DNA from 2 places in the Sanguibacter sp. Leaf3 genome. Region 2 is predicted to be linked to the other one. Evidence: riboswitches for the same ligand, from Rfam matches in the RefSeq annotation. Region 2 holds a riboswitch; the other holds the start of a gene.
What was found. Region 2 has a riboswitch for thiamine pyrophosphate ahead of ASG53_RS17990 (Ykof family thiamine-binding protein). Riboswitches for the same ligand answer to the same signal wherever they lie in the genome.
Positions count from the first base shown of each region.

Region 1: linked by a shared signal. The riboswitch ahead of ASG53_RS15950 (thiamine ABC transporter substrate-binding protein) and the one ahead of ASG53_RS17990 (Ykof family thiamine-binding protein) in region 2 are both predicted to bind thiamine pyrophosphate.

Region 1 is NZ_LMRH01000003.1:569,299-580,882, forward strand. It holds gene ASG53_RS15930 (heavy metal translocating P-type ATPase) at 1-982, opposite strand, end outside; gene ASG53_RS15935 (heavy-metal-associated domain-containing protein) at 1,082-1,330, opposite strand; gene ASG53_RS15940 (Crp/Fnr family transcriptional regulator) at 1,508-2,194, shown strand; gene ASG53_RS15945 (DUF4235 domain-containing protein) at 2,328-2,567, opposite strand; TPP riboswitch at 2,701-2,805, shown strand; gene ASG53_RS15950 (thiamine ABC transporter substrate-binding protein) at 2,856-3,962, shown strand; gene ASG53_RS15955 (ABC transporter permease) at 3,968-5,728, shown strand; gene ASG53_RS15960 (ABC transporter ATP-binding protein) at 5,728-6,876, shown strand; gene ASG53_RS15965 (aldo/keto reductase) at 6,927-7,931, opposite strand; gene ASG53_RS15970 (MerR family transcriptional regulator) at 8,106-8,540, opposite strand; gene ASG53_RS15975 (DNA-3-methyladenine glycosylase I) at 8,748-9,368, shown strand; gene ASG53_RS15980 (ABC transporter ATP-binding protein) at 9,708-10,436, shown strand; gene ASG53_RS15985 (CU044_5270 family protein) at 10,590-11,584, opposite strand, start outside.
Region 2 is NZ_LMRH01000004.1:109,546-121,129, forward strand. It holds gene ASG53_RS17970 (carbohydrate ABC transporter permease) at 1-550, opposite strand, end outside; gene ASG53_RS17975 (extracellular solute-binding protein) at 560-1,846, opposite strand; gene ASG53_RS17980 (pentapeptide repeat-containing protein) at 2,315-3,199, opposite strand; gene ASG53_RS17985 (M15 family metallopeptidase) at 3,331-4,260, opposite strand; TPP riboswitch at 4,490-4,590, shown strand; gene ASG53_RS17990 (Ykof family thiamine-binding protein) at 4,559-5,458, shown strand; gene ASG53_RS17995 (ECF transporter S component) at 5,455-6,096, shown strand; gene ASG53_RS18000 (ABC transporter ATP-binding protein) at 6,093-7,850, shown strand; gene ASG53_RS18005 (energy-coupling factor transporter transmembrane component T family protein) at 7,847-8,650, shown strand; gene ASG53_RS18010 (heavy metal translocating P-type ATPase) at 8,768-10,696, shown strand; gene ASG53_RS18015 (hypothetical protein) at 10,733-11,026, opposite strand; gene ASG53_RS18020 (helix-turn-helix domain-containing protein) at 11,023-11,584, opposite strand, start outside.

The DNA of each region.
Region 1 (11,584 bases), on a different contig from region 2:
AGGTCTCGAGGAACTCACCACCCTTGATGAGGATCCCTCGACGAGCGGCCCGGCCGATGCCGGCGACGATCGCGACGGGGATCGAGACGACCAGCGCGCCGGGGCACCCGATGACCAGCAGGGTCAGCGCGAGGACCACGTCACCCGTGACGACGCCGGCCGCCACGGCGAGCACCATCACGGCGGGTGTGTACCACCTGGAGAACCTGTCCATGAAGGCCTGCGTGCGGGCCTTGGCGTCCTGGGCCTCTTCGACGCGGTGGATGATGCGGGCGAGGGTGGTGTCTGCTCCGGTCCCGGTGGCCTGCACCCGCAAGAAGCCTGCTCGGGAGATCGTCCCTGCGTAGACGCGGTCACCTCTGGACTTCTCGGCCGGTATCGACTCGCCCGTGATGGACGCCTCGTCGACCGCGCCGGTCCCGTCCAGGACCTCTCCGTCGACAGGGACCTTCGTGCCGTTCTTGACCAGGACCACCTCGCCGACCCTCACCTGCGCCGCAGGGATCTCCAGCTGCTCGCCGTCGCGGACGACGACGGCGTGGTCCGGGGCCACCGCGACCAGCTCGGCCAGGGCGGAGCGCGTCTTGCCCAGGGTCGCGGCCTCGAGGGCGTGACCTGTCGCGAACAAGAACGTGACTGCCGCAGCCTCCCAGAAGTTGCCGATCACCACGGCCCCGATCGCCGCAGCCGCCACGAGCAGGTCGATCCCGACGACCCTGGCGACCAGTGCGCGCAGGGCCGTGATGGTGATCCCCCAGCCGGCGGTGACCGCGGCGGCCAGCATGACGGCGTCCGCGAGGGTGAAGACCGTGCCGGGGCCTGTGGCGTGCTCACCGGCATCGAGCCACCACTGCGGGCTCAGCGTGACGTCACCCGCGCCTCCCGCCGACTGCCTGAGGACGAAGGAGACCAGGACGAGCACCCCTGACACGACGGGCGTCGACCAGTCCCCGTGGACCCATCTCTCGAACCTGCTCCCCATCGGAGCACCACCTCTCTGCGGGGCGCGCCGGTCGCCCGGCGCGCCTGGAGGAACTACGGGTCGGGCACCCGCGGGTGCCCGGAGAGCACAGATCAGAGGTCAGACCTTCGAGGGTGCGGCCCTGTAGCCGGCCTTGGCCACGGCGGCGACGAGCTGGTCCACGGTGACGCGTCCGGCGTCGTGGTCGATCTCGATGCGTGACGAGGCGAACTGGACCCGCACGCGCTCGACACCGTCGAGCCGGCCCACCTGCTTCTCGATCTTGGCCACGCAGGACGGGCAGGAGAACCCCTCGGCTCTCAGGACTGTGCGGGTGGTGGAGGTGGCGGGTGCTGTCGAGGTGGACATGGTCGGATCCCTTCGTTGGTGACGGTTCTCAGCGACACCTTCACGGTAGGAGGGATCTCCTGGAGACTCCTTGACGCAGGTCAAGCACCGGCACCGTCCGTCGGCCCTGCCTGCCGGGAGGCGCCGGAGCAGCCTCGGCAACCCGTAGGTGCCGGGTGGTCCGGGTAGGTTCGGGGCATGGCTGAGGACGACCTCTGCGTGGCCCGCGTCCCGATCTTCCACGGGTTGTCGCGCCCGGAGCAGCTCCGGGTGGCAGGGGCGGCGCGGTCCGTGTCGTTCCAGAAGGGCGAGGTCGTCTCCGACCCCGGAGACCCGGCGTCGAGCCTGCTCGTGATGCACAGCGGGCAGCTCAAGGTCAGCCGGACGTCCTCCGACGGTCAGGAGCAGATCCTCAGGACAGTCACCGCCGGCGACGTCGTGGGCGAGCGCGCCTTCCTGACAGGTCGCCCGCCCCTCGACACTGTCGTCGCCCTCGACGACAGCCAGATGTGCGTGTTCCACCCAGCGAGGTTCTCGGCTCTGCTGCGCGACTATCCCGACATCAGCCAGCGGATGCTGCGGACGCTCTCCGACAGGCTCGCCTCGGTCGAGCGGCTGCTGTCGGCCATCACGTCGGAGGACGTCGGCGTCCGGGTCGCGGCCTACCTGCTGGACCTCGTGACAGCGACCACCAGCAGGACCGGCCGGGCAACGGTGCTGCTGCCGATGGCGAAGCACGAGGTCGCCGCGTATCTCGGGACCACCCCCGAGACCCTGAGCCGGCGCCTGGCGGCGCTGTCGGCCTCGGGCGTCATCGAGCTCCGAGGGCGCCGGGGGCTCTCTGTCCTCGACCTCAGGGCTCTCGAGGACGCCGCCCGTCGCTGAGCCTGCGTGCCGCGACGACCCGCGGCAGCGCGGCACGCAGCCGGACCGCGGTGCTCAGCCTCGCTGCGGTGCTCACGCGGCCGCGGTACCCATCCGGGCCGCAGCGCACAGCGGCGCCGCAGCCGCGCCAGGGTCAGCGCTTGCGGGCGTGCAGACGCTTCGCGAAGCGCGAGGTCCCCCGGGTGGCGAGCACCCGGGTGAGGGCGGCGGTCGCGCTCGTCACCGCGGCGAAGGCCACGATGCTCGCGACCGTCGCGTCGTCGTCGTCCCCGTGCACCGGGGAGTGCCCGGTGACCTTGGTCCACAGCGCGGCGACGGCCTTCTGTGCGACCCACCCGGCACCGAGCGAGACAGCGAGCGTGGTGATCTTCATCGGTACCGACTGGTCCTGGGCCACGATTCCTCCGCGATTGGTCGTCTGAGCAGGTGATCCGCTCCTGTCGCACCACGCTAGCCGTCCAGGCTCGCACCCGCATACCGCACCGCCGACCGCGAGGTAACCTGGGAGAGAACGACAGGGGAGCGCAGGAGCGCTGAGAGTGCGGAACCACCCGCAGACCCTCGAACCTGATCCGGTTTGCACCGGCGTAGGGAGTCGGGCTATCTCGCCACGCACGCGTGGTACCCCTTCTGAGGCACATGTCCAGGAGGACGCAGCATCATGCACAGCACCACCAGCACCAGGACAGCACGCACCACACGCTCCGTACGGCTGACCACAGCGACGATCGCCGGGACCCTGGTCCTCGCGCTCGCGGCCTGCTCGAGCGACTCCGCGACCGGCGGCACGGGCGACGCGTCGGGGTCAAGGAGCGCCACGACGGTCGACGTCGTCGTCCACGACTCCTTCGGCATCACCGACGAGACCAAGGCCGCCTTCGAGGAGCAGAGCGGGCTGACGCTCAACATCATCACGACCGGTGACGGCGGCGCGCTCGCCAACAAGCTCGTGCTCACCCAGGACTCCCCGCTCGGCGACGTCGCCTTCGGCATCGACACGTCCTTCGCGTCCCGCGCCGTCGACGCGGGCGTCTTCGAGCCCTACACCTCGCCCGAGCTGCCCGAGAGCGCCGCCGACCTCGCGGTCGACGGCTCCGGCACCCTCACCCCTGTCGACTACGGCGACGTGTGCCTCAACATCGACACCGGATGGTTCGCCGAGGCGGGCATCGACGCCCCGGTCACCCTCGAAGACCTCGCCGACCCCGAGTACCAGGACCTCACCGTCGTGACGAACCCGGCGACCTCGACGCCCGGCCTGTCCTTCCTCTTCGCGACCATCGGGCACTTCGGCACCGACGGCTACCTCGACTACTGGAAGAGCCTCACCGACAACGGCCTCAAGGTCGTCGAGGGCTGGGAGGACGCCTACTACACGGACTTCTCCGCCAACGGCGAGGGCGACCGCCCGATCGTCCTCTCCTACGCGTCCTCACCGGCCTTCACGCTGAGCGACGACGGTGCGTCGAGCACCACGGAAGCCCTGCTCGACACCTGCTTCCGCCAGGTCGAGTACGCCGGGGTCCTGGCCAACGGCGACAACCCCGAGGGTGCCCAGGCCTTCGTCGACTTCCTGCTCGGCGACCAGTTCCAGGCCGACATCCCCGAGACCATGTACGTGTACCCCGTGAGCCCTGACGTGACGGTCCCGGCCGACTGGGAGTCCTTCGCGCCCGTGCCCACGGACCCGATCGCCCTCGACCCCGCCGAGATCTCCGCGAACCGTGACGCGTGGATCAAGGACTGGACCGCCCAGGTCGTCGGCTGAGCACCATGACCACCCTCCAGGACGGCACCACGACCCGCGAGGGTCGTACGGGTGCCTCCGCCCCGCGACCGGCCGGACGCCCCGAGCGTCCCGCCGGCCGCGGGGCCCTGCTGCGCCGGACCTCGTGGGCGCTCGCCGTCGCCGTGCCCGTCGCCTTCCTCGGGATCTTCTTCGTGTGGCCCGTCGGCGCGCTCGTCGGGCGCGGCTTCTGGGCCGACGGGACGCTCGACCTCGGCGGTTTTGCCGACGTCTTCTCCCAGCCCCGCACCTGGCGGATCGTCGGCCTGACCCTCGCGCAGGCGACGCTCGGCACCGTCGTGTCGCTGCTGCTCGGCATCCCCGGCGCCTACGTCCTCTACAGGTGTACCTTCCGCGGGCAGGCGGCCGTCCGCGCCTTCGTCACCGTGCCCTTCGTGCTGCCGACGGTCGTCGTCGGTGTCGCCTTCCGCGCGCTGCTCGCGGAGTCCGGCCCGCTCGGCTCCCTCGGGCTCGACGGGACCTTCACGGCGATCGTCATCGCCCTGGTCTTCTTCAACTACTCCGTCGTCGTGCGCACTGTCGGCGGGCTGTGGGAGCACCTCGACCCGCGCGCCGAGCAGGCCGCCCGCGCCCTGGGAGCCTCACCCTCCCGGGCGTTCTGGACCGTGACGCTCCCGGCGCTCGGCCCGGCCGTCGCCTCGGCCGCCGCGGTCGTCTTCCTCTTCTGCGCGACGGCCTTCGGGGTCGTCCTGGTCCTCGGCGGTCAGCGCTACGGCACCATCGAGACCGAGATCTGGATGCAGACCGTCCAGTTCCTCGACCTGCGCACGGCCGCGGTGCTGTCCGTCGCGCAGCTCGTCGTGGTGAGCGCCGCGCTCGCGGTCGCCTCGAGGGCGCGCTCGCGCCGCGAGACCGCGCTCGCCCTCACAGCCGCCACGCGCTCGACCCACCCGTTGCGGCTGCGCAGCGCCGACGCCCTGCCCGCGGCGCTCACGGCCGTCGTCGTGCTGGTGCTCCTCGCCTGGCCGATCGCCAACCTCGTGCTCCGCTCCCTCCGGACCCCTGACGGCTGGGGGCTCGGCAACTACGCCGCGCTCGGCACCACAGGCGGGCGCAACGCGCTCACCGTCACGGTGTGGGAGGCAGCCGCGACCTCGTTGCGCACAGCAGCCTGGGCGACTGTCGTCGCGCTGGTCGTCGGCGGCCTCGTCGCCCTGGTCGTCTCGCGACGACCGCGCGACCCGGCGGCCCGACGCGCGGTGTCGGTCATGGACTCGGTGTTCATGCTGCCCCTCGGGGTCTCCGCGGTGACCGTCGGCTTCGGCTTCCTCATCACCCTCGACAGGCCGCTCGGCCTGAGCGTCGACCTGCGGACCTCCGGGCTGCTCGTCCCGATCGCCCAGGCCGTCGTCGCGACCCCGCTGGTCGTGAGGACCGTGCTGCCTGTGCTGCGCGCGATCGACCCGCGCCAGCGCGAGGTGGCCGCGACCCTCGGCGCACCGCCCGGACGTGTCCTGGCGACCGTCGACTGGCCCATCGTCGCCCGCTCGCTCGGGCTCGCCATCGGCTTCGCCTTCGCCGTGTCCCTCGGCGAGTTCGGGGCGACGTCCTTCCTCGCCCGACCCGACGGCGCGACCCTGCCCGTCGTCATCTTCCGGCTCATCGGCCGGCCCGGCGCCGAGAACTACGGCATGGCGCTCGCCGCCTCCGTCGTCCTCGCGCTCCTCACCGCGACAGTCATGCTCCTCGCCGAGCGGCTGCGCGGAGACAGGACAGGAGAGTTCTGATGAGCACCACGACAGCGCGCCCCGCAGGAGCGGCGCCCGGCACCCGAGCACCCGGGAGCGGTCTGCGCGTCGAGCAGCTGGTCGTGACCTACGCGGCTGGCCCGGGGGCCGCGGACGAGCAGGTCACGGAGGCCGGGCTGCCGGCCACCCGCCCCTCCCGGCGACACCGGGGCAGCGCCACGACAGCCGTCGCCGGCGTGGACCTCGACGTCGCCCGGGGTGAGGTCGTCGCCATCCTCGGGCCCTCGGGCTGCGGCAAGTCGAGCCTGCTGCGCGCCGTGGCCGGGCTCGAGCCTGTCGCGAGCGGCCGGGTGCTGTGGGACGGAGCCGACGTCGCCGGGGTGCCCGTGCACAGGCGCGGCTTCGGGCTCATGTTCCAGGACGGCCAGCTGTTCGCGCACCGCGACGTCGCGGGCAACGTCGAGTACGGGCTGCGCATGCAGCGGGTGCCACGGGACCAGCGCCGCACCCGGGTCGCCGAGCTGCTCGAGGTCGTCGGTCTGCCCGGCAGCGGTCGTCGGTCGGTCGCCACCATGTCCGGCGGCGAGCGTCAGCGCGTAGCCCTCGCCCGGGCCCTGGCGCCCCAGCCCGGTCTGCTGCTCCTCGACGAGCCCCTGTCGGCCCTCGACCGCGCGCTGCGCGAGCGTCTCGCGGCAGACCTGCGTGCCGCGCTCGTCGAGACCGGCACGACGGCGCTCTTCGTCACGCACGACCACGACGAGGCCTTCACGGTGGCCGACAGGGTCGCCGTCATGTCCCGTGGACGGTTGCTGCAGGTGGACGCGCCGGCGCGTCTCTGGGCGGCTCCGGCCGACCTGGAGGTCGCGTCGTTCCTCGGGTACCAGGCCTTCGTGCCTGACGGCGACGGCTGGACGGCCGTCGGCCCCGACGGCTTCGTGCTCCGGGACGCCTCAGCAGCCCGCTGGAGGGCGACCGTGCTGAGCACGACCTTCCGCCGCGGGGTCGCCGAGGTCTCGGTCGAGACCGACCTCGGCGACGGTCCGGTCCGCGTCTCCGTCCGGAGCAGCCCGGTCAGTGCTGACGGCGCCAGCAGTGCCAGCGGTGCTGTGAGCGCTGTCGAGCTGGTCCGGGGAGCAGTCGTCGGGCTCGACCTCGACCCCGCGCGGACCGCCCGCGTCCCGCGCTGAGCCGCGGGCCTCGCAGCCGGAGGCCGCGGCTCAGCCCGGAGGCAGGGCGGTCAGTCGTCGATCGAGGACAGGTCGCCGTAGCGTGCCCCCGCGACGGCGTCGCGCGGGACGGCTCGGTCGAGGGCGGCCAGGTCGTCGGCGTCCAGGCGGACGGCCGCTGCCCCGACGTTCTCCTCGAGGTAGGGGATCCGCCGGGTCCCGGGGATGGGGACGACGTCCTCGCCCTGGGCTAGCACCCAGGCGAGCGCGAGCTGACCCGAGGTGACCCCCTTGGCCTCGGCGAGCCGCCGCACGGCGTCGACGAGGGCGAGGTTCCTCTCGAGCGCCTCGCCCTGGAACCGCGGGAAGTAGCCTGTGCGCCGTGAGTCGCCGGCCTCGAGGGTCGCATCCGTCACGGTGCCCGTGAGGATCCCGCGGCCGAGCGGCGAGTAGGGGACCAGCCCGATCCCGAGCTCACGGATCGTCGGGAGGATCGTGTCCTCGAGGTCTCGGGTGAAGAGCGAGTACTCGGTCTGCAGTGCGGTGATCGGGTGCACGGCGTGCGCGCGGCGGATGGTCTCGGAGGAGGCCTCCGACAGCCCGAGGTGGCGGACCTTGCCTGCTGCGACGAGCTCGGCCATCGCGCCGACGGTCTCCTCGATCGGCACGTCCGGGTCGACGCGGTGCTGGTAGTAGAGGTCGACGTGGTCCACACCGAGACGCTCGAGCGACGCGTCGCAGGCCGCCCGCACGTACTCGGGGCGGCCGTTGATGCCGACCCTGGTCCCGTCGGGCAGGCGCTCGTTGCCGAACTTCGTGGCGAGCTGGACCTCGTCGCGTCGGCCGGCGACCGCGGAGCCGACGAGGCGCTCGTTGGTGAAGGGCCCGTACATGTCCGCGGTGTCGAGCAGGGTGACACCCAGGTCGAGGGCCCGGTGGATGGTCGAGGTCGCGGTGGCCTCGTCGGTCGTGCCGTAGAACTCGGACATGCCCATGCAGCCGAGGCCCAGCGTCGAGACTGTCAAGGGCGAGGCTGTGCCGAGGGTGCGGGTCTGGAGGGTGGGTCGAGGAGTCATGACCTCAGCCAACTCCTTCGAGTGCACTCGAAGTCAAGCGCTGCGAGCACAGGTCCTGCGACGGCGGGACCGTCGCAGACCTCTCGGAGCCCCGGAGATCGACGGTGGGTTGCGGGGTGCAGCAGCGGGCGACGGTGGGGGAAGGCGTGCGGCAGCGGGCGACGGTGCGCCAGGTCAGGTCCGCGCTGCGAGCCGGGCCGTGTAGATGTCGATCTTCCGGTCGACGGCTCCGAGGTGCTCGGTGACCTCCGCGAGCTGGGCGAGGACCCGTTCACGGTGCCGCCGCAGCAGGTCGAGCCGCGCCTGCTCGGTGCTGGGGCCCTGACGGACGAGCTCTGCGTACTCGCGCACCCCGGTGATCGACATCCCGGTCGACCGCAGCCGCGTCACGAGCACGATCCAGGCCACGTCCTCCTCCCGGTACCGCCGCTGGCCGCTGCTGGACCGCGGGACCGGCACGAGCAGCAGGCCGTCCTGCTCGTAGTACCGGAGCGTGTGGGCCGTGAGCCCGGTCCTGCCGGCTACCTGCGCGATGGTCAGCAGCGGGGCGTCTGCAGGCGCAGGCGGGTCGGTGGACGGCTGTGCCGCAGCCGTCGAGAGAGTCGTCACAGCTCCAGTGAACTCCCGCGTGGGGCGGAGGTCCAGCGGCGCCGACGCCGGAGCGTGGGTGGGGCGTGGGACGATCGTCTCCGCCCGACCCTTCCTCTGCTCTGGCAGGGGTGCACCCCGAGGAGGCGCAGTGCGCACCGAGACCACCGGAGCTGGCCGTACCACCTGCGAGCCCGCCGTCCGCCGCCCCTGCGCTGCGAGCGACAGGTGACGGCCCGCGACGACGGGCTGGTCCTGTGCGAAGACGGCCTCGCCCGCCCGCCGTGGGCGGCCGTCGACCCGATGCTCCGCGCCTACTACGACACCGAGTGGGGCGTCCCTGTGCGGGACGAGCACGGGCTGTACGAGCGCATCACCCTCGAGGCTTTCCAGTCCGGGCTGTCCTGGGCGACGATCCTGCGCAAGCGTGACGCCTTCCGCGAGGTCTTCTGCGCCTTCGACCCAGAACGGGTCGCCGCCTTCGAGGAGACCGACGTCGAGCGACTGCTGGTCGACGCCCGCATCGTCCGCAACGGAGCCAAGATCCGCGCGGCCGTGACGAATGCCCGCGCGACGCTCGCACTGCGCGACGAGGGCGGGCTGGTCGACCTCGTCTGGTCGTTCCAGCCTGCCGCAGCACCTGCCCCGGCGAGCCTCGCCGAGATCCCGACCCGGTCACCCGAGTCCCTCGCCCTGTCGAAGGCTCTGCGCGCGAAGGGCTTCGCCTTCGTCGGACCGACCACCATGTTCGCGCTCATGGAGGCTGTCGGGATGGTCGACACCCACGTGGTCGGCAGCCACCGGGCCGGCCCCGCAGCCCCGCCACGAGGTCCTGGTCCCGCGCTCTGACACGGCTCACCCTGACCTTCTCGTCAGCGACCGGAGAATGTGATGCGTACCACAGATCGACGTGTGACAACCAGGTCTGCAGCGGCGATGTATGTACGACGGATCATCGTCGCAAGGGTGAGCAGGCCATCACGAGAGTCGAGCAGCGCAGGGGAACCGCTGCTGCGTCTCCCGGGCCGGTCACCTGGGCAGGGCATGGTCGAGCACGCTGGAACCGGACGTCGCAGGGGGGCGTCTCCCGGTTGGTGGGCTCGGACCGTGGCGCAAGGGACGGGGGTGCGGCTGGCTGAGGGAGACCTCGCGCCGGACGCACCCCTCCTGCACATCCGGGGGGAGAGCATGTCCATCAGCACCGAGGCCGCGCGCAGCGCGCCGTCCGTGGCGAGCCACCGCGCCGCACGGCTGACGATGGTCGACGTCGTCCTCGCCGCTCCCGGCGGCACCGTCCACGCGCTCCGCGACGTCGACCTCGACGTGCACGCAGCGAGCTCGCTCGCCGTGACAGGCGCATCCGGCAGCGGCAAGTCGACCCTCTTGTCGGTCCTGGCGCTCGTCAGGCGCCCCACCTCGGGCGGCGTCGCGGTCGACGGGCACGAGACGAGCGGCCTGGACCGTTCCGAGCTGGTGAGCCTGCGCAGCAGCCGCGTCGGCACGGTCTTCCAGTCCTTCCACCTCGAGGGATCCCTCTCCGCGGTCCAGAACGTCATGCTGCCCTGGTACTTCAAGCACGGACGGACGGCCCGGCGCACGGCGAAGGAGCGCGCGCTCGGCGTGCTCGACCTGCTCGGCGGCGTGCACCTCGCCGACCGCCGGCCCACCGACATGTGCGAGGAGGACCGGCAGCGCGTCGCGATCGCCCGGGCCCTCGTCCTCGACCCGGCCCTGGTCCTCGCCGACGAGCCGGCGACCTCCCTCGACCGAGACGCTGCCGACTCTGTCGCCGAGCTGCTGCTCGCCGTGCCGCGGCTCACCGGCGCGGCCGTCGTGATGGTGACGGCACGCTCGTGCGTCGCGGCTGCGGCCGACCGGGTCGTCGAGCTCGACTCCGGCAGGATCGTCTCCGCCTGAGCGGTGCCCGCCCGACTGATGCCCGTCCTCGACTGACAGGCGGGCCTTGTCCGACCGATCTGCTTCGTCTGACCGGCTGATCGTGCTCGACCGGGGGCCTCGCTCGAGCGGTCGGCAGCGACGGCAGGGCACGCCGTGGACCGGACGTGCCCGTCAGTCTCCGATGGCGGCGACCCAGCGTCGGTCGGTGATCGTCGTGAAGCCCGTGACCGTCGGTTCGTCGACGTCGATCATGAGGTTCGTCAGCGTGACCGTCTCGGTGCCCATGAGCTGGCCGTCGGTCGGCGAGATGATGAGGACCGTGACCGCCTCGACGTCAGAGTCCTTCATGAGGGAGTCCGGGACCGCGACGGCCACCCCGGGGCGCCCGAGCCTGTCCGTCGTGTCCCCCAGCAGCTGGATCGACGGCGCGTCGGAGAGCACCGTCAGCATCGCCGAGGCGACGTCCTGCGGGACGATCGAGGTCCTGGAGAGGCTGGCGGCCGCCTCGACCAGCAGCGTGTCGCGGTACTCCGGGTTCTCTACGTACTCCGCGGGCATGGTTGCGAGGAGCGCGGACTCCATGGCGTCGGGGTCGGTCGGCAGCTCGGCGACGGCGAAGGGCTCGACAGTGCCGGGCATGAAGTCGTCGGTCGACAGCGGGCCAGCCGCCGAGTCTTCGGCGTCGGGGTCGACCCTGCCGTCGTAGCCGACGGCCTCGGCGCGGCGCTGGACGGACTGGGCAGACCCGTCCGGAGCCACCCACCACTCGTCGGAGGTCGGGTAGACCGCCGTCGTCGTGTTCCCGTCGGCGTCGCCGACGGACTCGCTCAACCAGGAGTAGCGGCTGATGTGCTGGACGTCGCCGGCACGGGGCAGGTCTGGTGCGTCGTCGGCGACCGAGGCCAGCTCGACGAGGGTGTCGTGTGCGGAGGGCAGCGAGCCGTCCCAGGCTGCTTCCGGCGACGCCTCTGCATAGACCAGCGGCGGAGCCCCGCCGGCGACGGCGGTCGGGCTGGAGCTGAGCTGTGATCCGACGACGGCGACGACGACGGTCGCCGCGGCGACCGCGAGCACGGCCGCTCGACGATGCAGGCGCTGTCGGCGGGCGGACTCACCGGACCTGTCGGTGGCGGGCTGGACCCGGCGGGCGCTGCTGGCGGCAGACG
Region 2 (11,584 bases):
CGGTCCAGCCGGGCAGGCCCATCTTGACGAGCATGCCGTTGACGGCGCCGTTGGTCTGGAGCATGAGGCTCCAGCCGGTCCCGACGATCACCTCGGAGATGACGTAGGGCACGAAGATCAGCACCCGCACGAGCGAGCGTCCGCGCATGTTCTGGTTGAGCAGCAGCGCGAGCGCCACGGCAGCGGGCCCCTGGAGCACGAGCGACATCACGAGGATGAAGCCGTTGTGCATGAGCGCCTCGTGGAAGGCGCTGTCCTTGAAGATGATGAGGTAGTTGTCCAGACCGACGAAGTCTGTCGGCGCCCCGTAGCCCTTCCACCTGAAGAACCCGTAGTAGGCGGCCATCACCACGGGGAAGATGACGAAGGCCAGGAACATGAAGATGGCGGGGCCCGACAGGAGGAGGATCTCGAGCCGCTTGCGCCAGTCGGGACGTCGCCGCTGAGCGGGCCGGACGGTGGGGGACGAGGGACGCTCGTCCCCCACCGTCGCGATCGCGCCGGGCGAGGTCCTCGAAGTCAGGACGTCCTTGTCCGAGGATTCGCTCATGGTGGTCGACTACCCCTTGGCCGCTGCGTCGGCGACGGCCTGGACGATCCCTGCAGGGTCACCCTTGCCGGCGAGGAGGTCGACGACCCCGCTGTTGAGCGCGTTGCCGACGTTCTGGCCGAAGAGGGTGTCCATCCAGACCGTGACGTACGGTGCCTCGTTGTACGCGGTGAGGATCGACTGGAGCGCGGGCTCGCTCACGACGCCCTGGGCGTCCTTGCTGGCCGGGAGGGTGTGGAAGGCGTTGGCGTAGCCCTCCTGGTACTCCTTCTGCATGAAGAAGTTGAGGAAGTCTGTGCACGCGTCCGGGGCGTCCACGGAGCAGGAGAAGCCGTCGACACCGCCCATCATGGCGCCGGGGTCGCCGTCACCGCCCTCGACGGCCGGGAACGGGAACCAGGCGAGGTCGGCGAGGGGCTTCTCGTCGGGTGTCAGGCTGGCGATGACCCCGGGGTTCCAGGCGCCCATGAGCTCCATGCCCGCGAGGTGGTTGGCGATGAGACCGGCCGAGGAGCCAGCACCCTGCTGCGCGGTCGTGGTGAGGAACCCGTCGTTGAAGGGCTCGGTGTCGGCGAAGGCCTGGAGGTCTTCACCGGCGGCGAGCCAGCACGGGTCGTCGAAGCTCTTGGACTTGGCGGCGTCTTCGATGGTCTGCTGCGAGCACTCGCGCAGCGCGAAGAAGTAGTACCAGTGCGCGGCGGGCCACGCGTCCTTGCCGCCGAGGGCGACAGGTGAGATCCCCGCGGTCTTGAGCGCGCTCACCGCGGTGTCGAGCTCGTCCATGGTGGTCGGTGCTGCCGTGATGCCGGCCTGGTCGAAGAGGTCCTGGCTGTAGTAGACGCCTCCGGGGAGGATCGCCGTGGGCATGCCGTAGATCTTCCCGTCGACGCTGAAGGCGTTGAGCGCGGCGTCGCCGAGGGCGGCACGGGTGGTGTCGTCGATCGCGTCGGAAATGTCCTTGACCTGTCCGGCCTCGACCACGTCGGCGAGCTTGCCGCCGCCGCGCGCCATGAAGATGTCAGGGGCGTCACCGGAGTTGAGGGCGGTCTGGAGCTTGCCGTCCATGTCTTCGTTCTGGATCGCCTGGATCGAGATGGTCACGCCCGGGTTGGCGGCCTCGAAGTCGGCGACCGTGCTCTCCCAGTAGGCCTTGCCCTCGCCGGTGGTCGAGTTGTGCCAGAACGTCATGCTCGAGTCGTCGGACCCAGAACCGGAGTCGTCGCTTCCGCAGGCGCCGAGCGCTCCGGCACCCACAGCCATGGCCGCTGAGATCGCCAGGATCTTCCGTAGTTTCATGAGACTCATCCTCTTCGTTGAGCTGCACGGTGGACGGGGCCTCGCACGAGGCCGACCGCTGGTGACCGCCGGGTGCGGTGTCCCGCGTCCTGGTCGGCCGTGCTCCCCGGTGGTGCCACAGGTGCAGCGGACTGTCGTCGTCTGCTGCTCGGTCGTCGTCGTCGAGACCTGTCGTGGTGCCCCTCAGGGGTGCGTGGGGTTGAGTCTGGCAAGCGCGACGGCGTCGTGTCAAACGTTATTGATAACGTTTTAGTAGTTGACGCAGATCGACGGTGCTGGTCGGTCGAGACACGGGTTGACGCCCCTCAGGGGAGGGGGCTGCTCAGCAGGGCCAGACTGGGCTGGGGCGGTTGTCGCGCGCTGCCGCGGTCGACGTGCGCACCCTCGCGGTCGACGTGCGCACCCTAGCGGTCGACGAGCGCACCCCGGGCGTCAGACGTCCGGGTCGGTGGGCGAGGCCCCCGTGGGTCAGGAGGCGGTCCAGTGGTCGGGCTCGTCGAGGCGGGCCGGGAGCCGGGTGCTCGCGTCGCCGCGTGCGGAGCCCACCTGGGCCTGGGTGAGGAACAGCGTGGTCGAGAGGTCCGCCCCCCGCAGGTCTGCACCGCGCAGGTCCGCACCGATGACGTCGGCCCAGCGCAGGTCTGCACCGCGCAGGTCCGCACCGATGAGGTAGGTGCCTCGCAGGTTCGCCCCGGCCAGCCGCGCACCGCGGAGCCTGGCCCCGAGGAGGTCGGCTCCTCGGTGGTCTCGGGGCTTCCCGGGTGCCTGGCCGCGCACCAGGGCGCTCGCCCTGAGCAGGACGGTGTTGACCCGCTGGCGCTCGGCGTCGACGTCGAGCGCCAGCAGCTCGGCAGGGGTCCTGCGGGTCAGCGACTGCGTGCGCGTGACCTCGGCGCGCAGGGCGGGGTGCTCGGGCTCGGCAGCCTCGTGGGACAGCGCGTCGGTGAGGTACCAGAGCAGCTCGTGGAGGTTCTTGACCACCGGGAACACCTCGAACATCTCGGCGGCGGGGGCACCGTCCCGCCAGGTCTTCCCGGCGTAGGTGCCCTGCACCACCTGCTGCCCGGCACCGAAGCAGTCGTAGACCGTGCACCCGCGCATGCCCGAGCTGCGCAGCCGGGTGTGGATGCCGCAGCCGAAGCCCTCCGTGAGGTTGCCGCAGGGGTCGCCGGCCGCCTTGGTGAAGGCGAAGTCTGCCGACCGTGCGAAGGGCAGGGCGACGCAGCACAGACCAGCACAGCGTGAGCAGTCGGCACGCAGAGCCTCGGCATCGCCCGAGGCGGCGGGGCGGGGGCCGACGCTCGTGCCGGTCTGGGCCAGCGGGAGGAGGGGGCGTGGACGATCAGCGGTCACGGGTGGGGGCTCCGACGGGGGATGTGGGGTCCCAGTCTTGCACCGCCCTCGTGCCAGGGTCTCCTTCTTTGTGCCCGCTGGCCTGCCTGCCCGCTGGCTGCGCGCCTGCCCGCTGGCTCCGCGCCTGCCGGTCAGCCCAGCCCGTCCCAGCCGCTCGACGAGTCGTCGAGCAGGGCCGGGCACGCACCGCCCGGCTCGATCACCGGCTCGAAGTGCCACAGCTCGTTCGCGTAGACCCTGCACAGGCCGAGGTCGGCTCCGTGCTGCTCGAGCCACAGGGCTCCGTCTGTCGGGCCGACGTCGATCGCACGACCGGCGACGTGCGCAGAGCGTTCCGGCGGCAGCACCCACCGCCGGGCCTCCTCGAGCGAGCCGTAGCGCTCGACGGCCGACTCCACGAGAGCGGCCTGGTCCTCAGTAGAGCGCCACCCGGAGGTCAGCGTGAGCGCGACACCGTCGGCGGCCGCGGCCTCGACGGCCAGCGCGAACCGCCGCTCGAGCTCGGGGTCGAGACCTGTCGCCGGAGATTCCGCGACGCCGCCGTCCTGCGGTGCGGAGGCCGTGCCGCTGCCCGAGCCGTCTCCCTGCGGTGCGTCGGAGCGGCCTGAGACGCCGAGGGCGACGGCTGCGAGACCGAGGACGACGACGGCCACGGGGACGGCGACCAGGAGGGCTGTGCGTCGTGGGCTGCGTACCGCGTGCTCGGGCGATCCCTCGTCGGGCAGCGGCCTCGAGGTCGGCGGCCCGGCGGCGGGAGGGGCAGGAGCGGCGGGAGGGGGAGGCGGCGACGGCACGACGCGGACAGCCGGGCGGACCTCGGGGCTGGCGGCCCGCTCGGCTGAGGACGGGACGGGTGGTGACACGGCCGGCGTGCCGGACGACGCGCGGGGGCGCGCGGGTATGCCGACCTCGCGCAGGGTGTCGAAGGGCACCACGTGCGGTGCGTTGGCCCGGACGTGGGTGCGCCGCCGTGGTGGTCCGTCGACCTGCGCAGCCGGCGCGCTCTCGGCAGCGCCGCGCCGGGGGATGCGGGGCCGGCTCGTCGCCTGGGAGGAGGTCATGGTGACGATCCTCCCGTCGGCACGTACCGCAGGGCATCAGCCCGCGGGCTGATCTGCGCCGGTGCCCGCGCGTGCGGGCGGTCCTGCGGGAGGGGCCGGGGTCCACCCTGGGGCTGATGCTCGGCCGAGCCGACGCCGCGAGGACCTGACGCTGTGCCGGGCTGAGCCTGTCTCGACCCACGGCCTGGCTGGTCAGCGAGCCCGGGTGCCCCCTAGGGTGGTGCCTGAACACGGGAGTCCGGTGAGCCGGGCTGAGAGGAAGGTTCTCAACCTTCGACCGTCGAACCTGATCTGGATCATGCCAGCGCAGGGAGGCATCTCTTACGTCACCCACGCACGCCTGCAGCAGCGGGCGTGCGTCGGTGACGCCCGTGCCCCACCTCGAGACGAGAAGGGCACGACAGTGCACACCACCACGCACCGCACCTCATCCGCACCCACCCAGGCGCAGCAGCCGGTCCCCACGCCGGACCAGCAGCCGAGCCCCACGCCGGCCGAGCTGGGCGTCGGCGCGCGCGTCACCCTCTCGGTGATGAGCTCCGACTACGTCCGCATCATCACCGGCGCCCTCGCCCAGACGTCGACCGACGGGCTGACCGTCGAGACCGACCCCGTGAGCACCCGGGTCGCCGGGCCCGAGCAGCGGATCGCCGAGTACCTCTCCGCCCTGGTCGCAGCAGCCGGCCGCAGCGGGGAGCACGTCTCGGCGAGCATCATGCTGTCCCGGGGGTGCCCTGGGGAGGTCACCTGCGACCTTCCCGCGGGTCAGGTGCTGCCGGCGGCGCCCTCGGCCGTCCTGGAGGCGACGGGGGTGGAGGCCGTCGCCCAGTGGGCGCTGTACCCCCTGGCCGACCAGCCGCTCGCAGGTTCGCGCGCGCCGGACCACATGCGTGACATCTATGCCGCGATCGAGCAGGCGCGCGCAGCCGGGACCGTCGTCGGCAGCGACCACTACGTCACCCGGCTCGCTGGGGATGTCGCGGACATCCTCACCACTGTGGTCGGTGCGTGGCAGAGCGTCGGGAGGACGGTCCAGCACGTGACCACGCACCTGACGCTCTCGGTCAACAGCCCCAGCCTCCGCGCAGGCACCGACGGTACAGACCGCACAGATGGCACCAGGACCGCCGGCAGCCCGCAGCCTGGCACGACAGACACAGACACCGACACCGAGACCGACGGCGAGGCTGCCCGATGACCCCCGAGCAGGCGGCCGGCAAGGCCGCGCAGGACGTGGGCCAGGACCGCCCTACCCGCTCGCGACGTGCGCCCTGGAGCCTCAAAGAGCTCATGCTCGTCGTCGTCCTGGGTATCGTCTTCGGGTTCTTGTACTGGGCGCTCGTCCAGGGGTGGATCGCCTTCGCCGCGGTCACCGGGCCCTTCGGTGACCTCACGCAGCACGTGCTGCTCGGCGGCTGGCTGATCGTCGCGCCAGTCGCTGTCGCGATCATCCAGCGCCCCGGTGCCGGGGTGGTCGCCGAGGTGCTGGCCTCGGTCATCGAGGTCGTGTTCCTCGGGTCGGCCGTCGGGCCGTTGCTCTTCGTCGCCGCGGCGATCCAGGGGGCTGGCAGCGAGCTGCCCTTCGCGCTGACCCGCTACCGCAGCTATTCCTGGTTCACCTACGCACTGTCCGGTGGGCTGGGTGCCTTCGCGGTGTTCTTCTTCAGCGCCTTCAGGTCCGGCTGGTACGGCACCGACCTGTTCTGGACGCGTCTGGCCATCCAGGTGGTCTCGGGTGTCGTCCTCGGCGGGCTGCTCGCCAAGGTGGTCGTCGACGCGCTCGTGCGCACAGGTGTCGTCGACAGCTTTGCCGTCGGTCGCACGGCTTCGCGGTGACGACCGGCTCGGGTCTCGCGGTGACGACCGGCTCGGGTCTCGCGGTGACGACCAGCTCGGGTCCCGCGGTGATCACCCTCTCGGGCGTCACGGTCACCTATCCGCGCAGGGACCGCCCGTCACTGCGCGGGGTCGACCTGCACCTCGCCGCGGGGGAGCGGGTCGTCGTCCTCGGACCCTCGGGGGCGGGCAAGTCGACCCTGCTGCACCTCGTCGCCGGGCTCGTGCCGCACAGCACCCCCGCGGAGGTCGAGGGGACGCTGGTCCTCGGGGGAGGCGGGCAGCCCCTCGACCTGTCGAGCCCTGTCCACGAGCGCTCGGCTCTGCTCGGGGTCGTCGGGCAGGACCCCTCGGCCTCGGTCTGCCTGCCGCAGGTCGACGCAGAGCTCGCCCTCGTCCTCGAGAACCGTGCCCTCCCGCCCGCCCAGATCGGTCCGCGGGTCGGGGTGGCCCTCGAGCAGGTCGGCGTCGGGGACCTGGCTCAGCGGCAGACGGCGCGGTTGTCCGGCGGTCAGACCCAGCGGGTCGCGCTCGCGGCGGCGGTGATCGGTCGGCCCGGGCTGCTGCTGCTCGACGAACCTACCTCGATGCTCGACGCGAGCGGGGTGCGGGCTGTGCGGGCTGCCGTCGAGGAGGTCGCCCGCGACGCGTCGCTCACAGTGCTGCTCGTCGAGCACAGGCTCGACGACTACGCCGGGGAGGCCGGGCTGGACGGGCTGCCCGGCCGGGCCGTCGTGCTCGACGCCGACGGGACTGTCGTCGCGGACGGCCCGACCCCCCAGGTGCTGCGAGAGCACGCCGGGGCGCTCCACGCCCTCGGCTGCTGGTTGCCTCTCGAGGCCGAGCTCACGGCCCTCAGCGGGAAGGTCGGGGACCTCACCTCGGGGGCGCACGACGAGCTCCTCGCCGGTCTCGTGCCGTGCGACGAGGTTCTCCCGGCGCCAGCCGAGACCGGGGTGCCTCGCGTCCTGCTGCGGGCCCACGGGCTGGCTGTCGGCCACGGTCGTCAGACCGTCCTCGACGGCGTCGACCTCGACGTGCGCGCGGGGCAGGTCGTGGCCGTCCTCGGGGAGAACGGGACCGGCAAGTCGACCCTGCTGCACGCTCTCGCTGGCCTCGCCCGGCCTCTCGCAGGGAGGGTGGCGGGCGAGCGCCCGGGGATGGTGTTCCAGAACCCCGAGCACCAGCTCGTCGCGCACACCGTGGCGGAGGAGATCGCGCACGGCCTCGCCGACCCTGCGCCGACGGTGGCCCGCATGCTCCGGGAGCACCGCCTCGAGCACTGCGCGGACCGCAACCCGCACCAGCTGTCGGGTGGTGAGAAGCGACGGCTGAGCCTCGCGGCGATGCTCGCGCACGGTCGTCACGTGCTGCTCGCCGACGAGCCGACCTTCGGGCTCGACAGGCGCGACACCGTGGTGGTCGCCGACGCACTGCGCTCGGTGGCGGACGGTGGCGGGGCGGTCGTCTTCTCGACCCACGACCTCCGCCTCGCGGCCGAGGTCGCCGACGAGGTGGTCGTCGTCGGCCAGGGTCGGGTGCTCGCCTGGGGGTCCACGCACGACGTCCTGTCCGACGCGGATGCGCTCACCGGCGCGGGCCTCGAGCTGCCCGCGATCGTGCGGTGGTTCGTCGAGCGGTGCTCGACCACAGCGGCGCTGCGTTCGGCGCTCCGGGCCCTGGGCCGTCACCCCGTGGCCGGGTCTGCTGCGCACGACCCGGAACCGGCGACCACCGCAGGGGTGAGGGCATGAGCGTCCTGCAGCCCGACGCGCTCGCTCTGGCCTCGCCGCTCGCCCGGCGGAACCCGACAGTGAAGCTCGCGCTGCTCTTCGTCGTCTCCGCTGTGCTGCTCCTGGTGCTCGACCCGGTGACACCCGCGGTGCTGTACGTCCTCGTGGCGGGGGCGGTCCTCGTCGGGGCGGGCGTTCGGCCACGGGCACTGCTCGTCGCGCAGCTGCCCTTCGTCGCCTTCGCCGTGGGAGTGCTGCTCGTCAACATGCTGAGCCGGCCGGGGGAGGTCGTGTGGCAGGGGGCCGGGCTGCGCGTCACGACCGAGGGCATCTGGGTGGGCGCGGGCCTGGCCGGGCGGACCCTGCTGATGGGTCTGCTGTCGGTCGCCTTCGTCGCGACGACCGACGGCGTCGCCCTCGTCACGAGCCTGCACCAGCACGCCCGGCTCGGGGCGAAGGTGACCTTCGCCGTGCTCGCCGGGTACAGGCTGCTCCAGCAGATGGGAGCGGAGTGGCAGACGATCCGGCGGGCCCAGTCCGTGCGGGCACCCCTCGGTCGGCGCGGGCGGCCCCGGGTCGGTCTGCGGGGTCACGCGGCGTCGGCCTTCGCGCTGCTCGTCGGTTCCGTGCGCCGCGGGGACCGTGTCGCGGGCACGCTCGAGCTCCGCGGCCTCGGCGACGGAGAGCGGACGACCTGGCGTCCCGTGCCGCTCGACAGGAGGGACGCGGTCTTCGCTGTGGTCGTCCTCGGCGTGCTCGGCCTCGTGCTCGTCGGAGCATCGGCGGCGGGCGTGCTGGAGGGTCCTGGAGCGCTCTTCTGACGACGGCCAGGTCGACCTCACTCTGGTGAGGCTTGCCTCAGGAACCGCAGGATCCTGCGGCTGAGGGAAGCCTTTGCTTGCTTGAACAAGCATTTTCAGAGGTGTATCACTGGATATATGACACGAGTCCTGGAGTTCTCACGCCGGTACCCGACGGTCGCCCTCACCGTCTCCGTCGGGCTCGTCGCCCTGCTCGCCTTCTTCGCGCTGCCGGGCTCCGGCCCCACCGTCGCGCGGGTGCTCGTCACCACCTTCGCGCTCGTCGTGGCCGCGCAGCAGGGGTGGGGCATGGTGCAGGACGCCCGCCGCGGCCAGTGGGGTCTCGACGTGCTCGCCCTCGTCGCGATCCTCAGCACCCTCGCCGTCGGTGAGCACTGGGCATCCCTCGTGATCGTCCTCATGCTCACGGGAGGCGAGGCCCTCGAGGACTACGCGGAGCACCGCGCCCGGGACGAGCTCACGACGCTGCTCTCACGGGCCCCGCGCTCCGCGCACCTCGTGCTGGGCGAGGGGTCGGTGCTCGACGTCGCGGTCGACGACGTCACCGTCGGGCAGCTGCTCCTCGTCAAGCCGGGTGAGATGGTCCCCGTCGACGCCGTCCTGGTCGACGAGGCCGCAGACTTCGACGAGTCCTCGACCACGGGGGAGTCCTTGCCCGTCGTCCGTCACCGTGGGGACACCGTGCTCTCGGGCGCGGTCAACGGCTCGACCGCCGTGACGGTCCGTGCGACAGCGACCGCTGCGGGCTCGCAGTACCAGCAGATCGTCGCGCTCGTCGAGGGTGCCGCAGAGAGCCGAGCGCCCTTCGTCAGGCTCGCCGACAGGTACGCCGTGCCCTTCACGCTCGTCGCCCTCGCGATCGCCGGTGCCGCCTGGGCGATCACCGGCGACCCCGTGCGCTTCGCCGAGGTGCTCGTGGTCGCGACCCCGTGCCCGCTGCTCATCGCCGCGCCGGTCTCCTTCATCGCAGGGATGAGCCGCGCTGCGAAGGACGGCGTCATCGTCAAGGACGGCGGCACCCTCGAGCGCCTCGCGCGGGTCCGCACCGCGGCCTTCGACAAGACCGGCACCCTCACCCACGGTGAGCCGCGCGTCTCCCGCGTGCTGCCCGAGGGGCGCACGGCCGACGAGCTGCTCGCCCTCGTCGCCTCCGCCGAGAGGCTCTCCTCGCACGTGCTCGCCCAGGCGATCGTCGACGAGGCGACGGGCCGAGGCCTCGACCTCTCGACCGACGTGACCGTGGACGACCTCCCCGGGCGCGGGCTGCGCGCCCACGTCGACGGGCGTCTCGTGGTCGTCGGCTCCTACGACCTGGTCGCGGAGTCCTCCGCCGACGTCGTCAGGCCCGACCTGGTCCCCGGGGAGATGTCCGTCATGGTCGGCGTCGACGGTCGCTACGCCGGGACCGTGACGCTCTCCGACGAGGTCCGTGCCGACGCCGCCTCGACGGTCTCGAGGCTGCGCGCCTCGGGCGTCGAGCACGTCGTCGTCCTCACCGGTGACGCCCAGGCGACCGCCGACGCCGTGGCCGCAGAGGTCGGGATCGACGACGTCCGGGCAGCGCGTCTGCCGCAGGGCAAGGTCGACGCCGTCGCCGGGCTCGCCGGCCGACCGGTGATGATGGTCGGCGACGGCATCAACGACGCCCCGGTCCTCGCCGTCGCCGACGTGGGTGTCGCGATGGGGGCCCGCGGTGCGTCCGCCGCGAGCGAGTCGGCCGACGTGGTCGTGCTCGTCGACGAGATCAGCAGGGTGGCCGACGCCGTCGCGATCTCCCGGCGGACCGTCAGGATCGCCCTGCAGAGCATCGGCCTGGGGATCGGGCTCAGCCTGGTGCTCATGGTCCTGGCCGCCTTCGGGGCGATCCCCGCGATCGTGGGCGCAGGGCTGCAAGAGGTCGTCGACCTCGTCGCGATCCTCAACGCGCTGCGCGCGCTCGGCGGGCCGGCGGGTGAGACCAGCGGGGCCGCCCGGGTGCGGTCCGCGAGGCCCACGGCGCCCACGGCGTCGGGTGAGGCCCAGCAGCGCCGAGACGCGCTCGTCTGACGCTCGTCTGACAGCGGACCCCGGGCGGACCGGGCGTCAGGGTTCGAGGAACCCGGCAGCACGCCGGTCCGCGTAGCGCTCGCGGGCCTGGTCCAGGTCCGACCATCCCTGGACCGCGCCGCGGTGGCGCCGAGCAGGGCGGACGAGAGCGGCGTCGGCGCGCCGGACCGCTCGGTCCTCGCCCCAGGCGGCGACCGCCAGGCTCGCTCTCACCAGCAGGCCGGTCAGGCCACGGGCGTGCAGGGCGGAGGGCGAGGGGAAGAGCGGGACGTGCTCGGCAGCGTGGAGCGTCCGGGGGCCGTGGAGCGGTCCGGCGGTGGCGGGGGTCATGGTGTCTCCTCGGAGAACATGAGGGGGAAGGCGTTGAGGTTCATCTGGATCGGCCGTGCCTCGGGGCGGTCGCGTCCCGCGCGGTAGCGGGCGACGACGCGCTGCGAGAGCTCGTGCAGCTCTGCGGAGATCTCTTCGAGCTCCTCCGCGGTGACCCGCAGGTTCACGGTCGTGACTGTGCTGGCCTCGGCCCAGTCTTCGGGGAGCTCGGTCGTGCCGTGCTCCACGTGCGCCATGAGGTGACGGTGCTGGGCCTGCACGAACTCCCGGTTGACGAGGGAGACCGCCTCGCGGTTGGCCGGGCTCGACTCCGACAACGACGCCGTCGGTACGGCGAAGCCACCCGGACGGGTCCGCCACCAGCGCTCGCGGGCCGTGCCGCGTCCGGGTTCCTCCTGGATGAAGCCGTGCCGCTCCAGCTGACGGAGGTGATAGCTGGTGGTGCCGCTCGACTCACCGGTGAGGTGGGCCAGACCGCTCGCGGTGAGCGGTCCCCGCGACCCGAGGATCTCGAGCAGCTGGATGCGCAGCGGGTGCGCGAGACCCCGCAGCGACTCG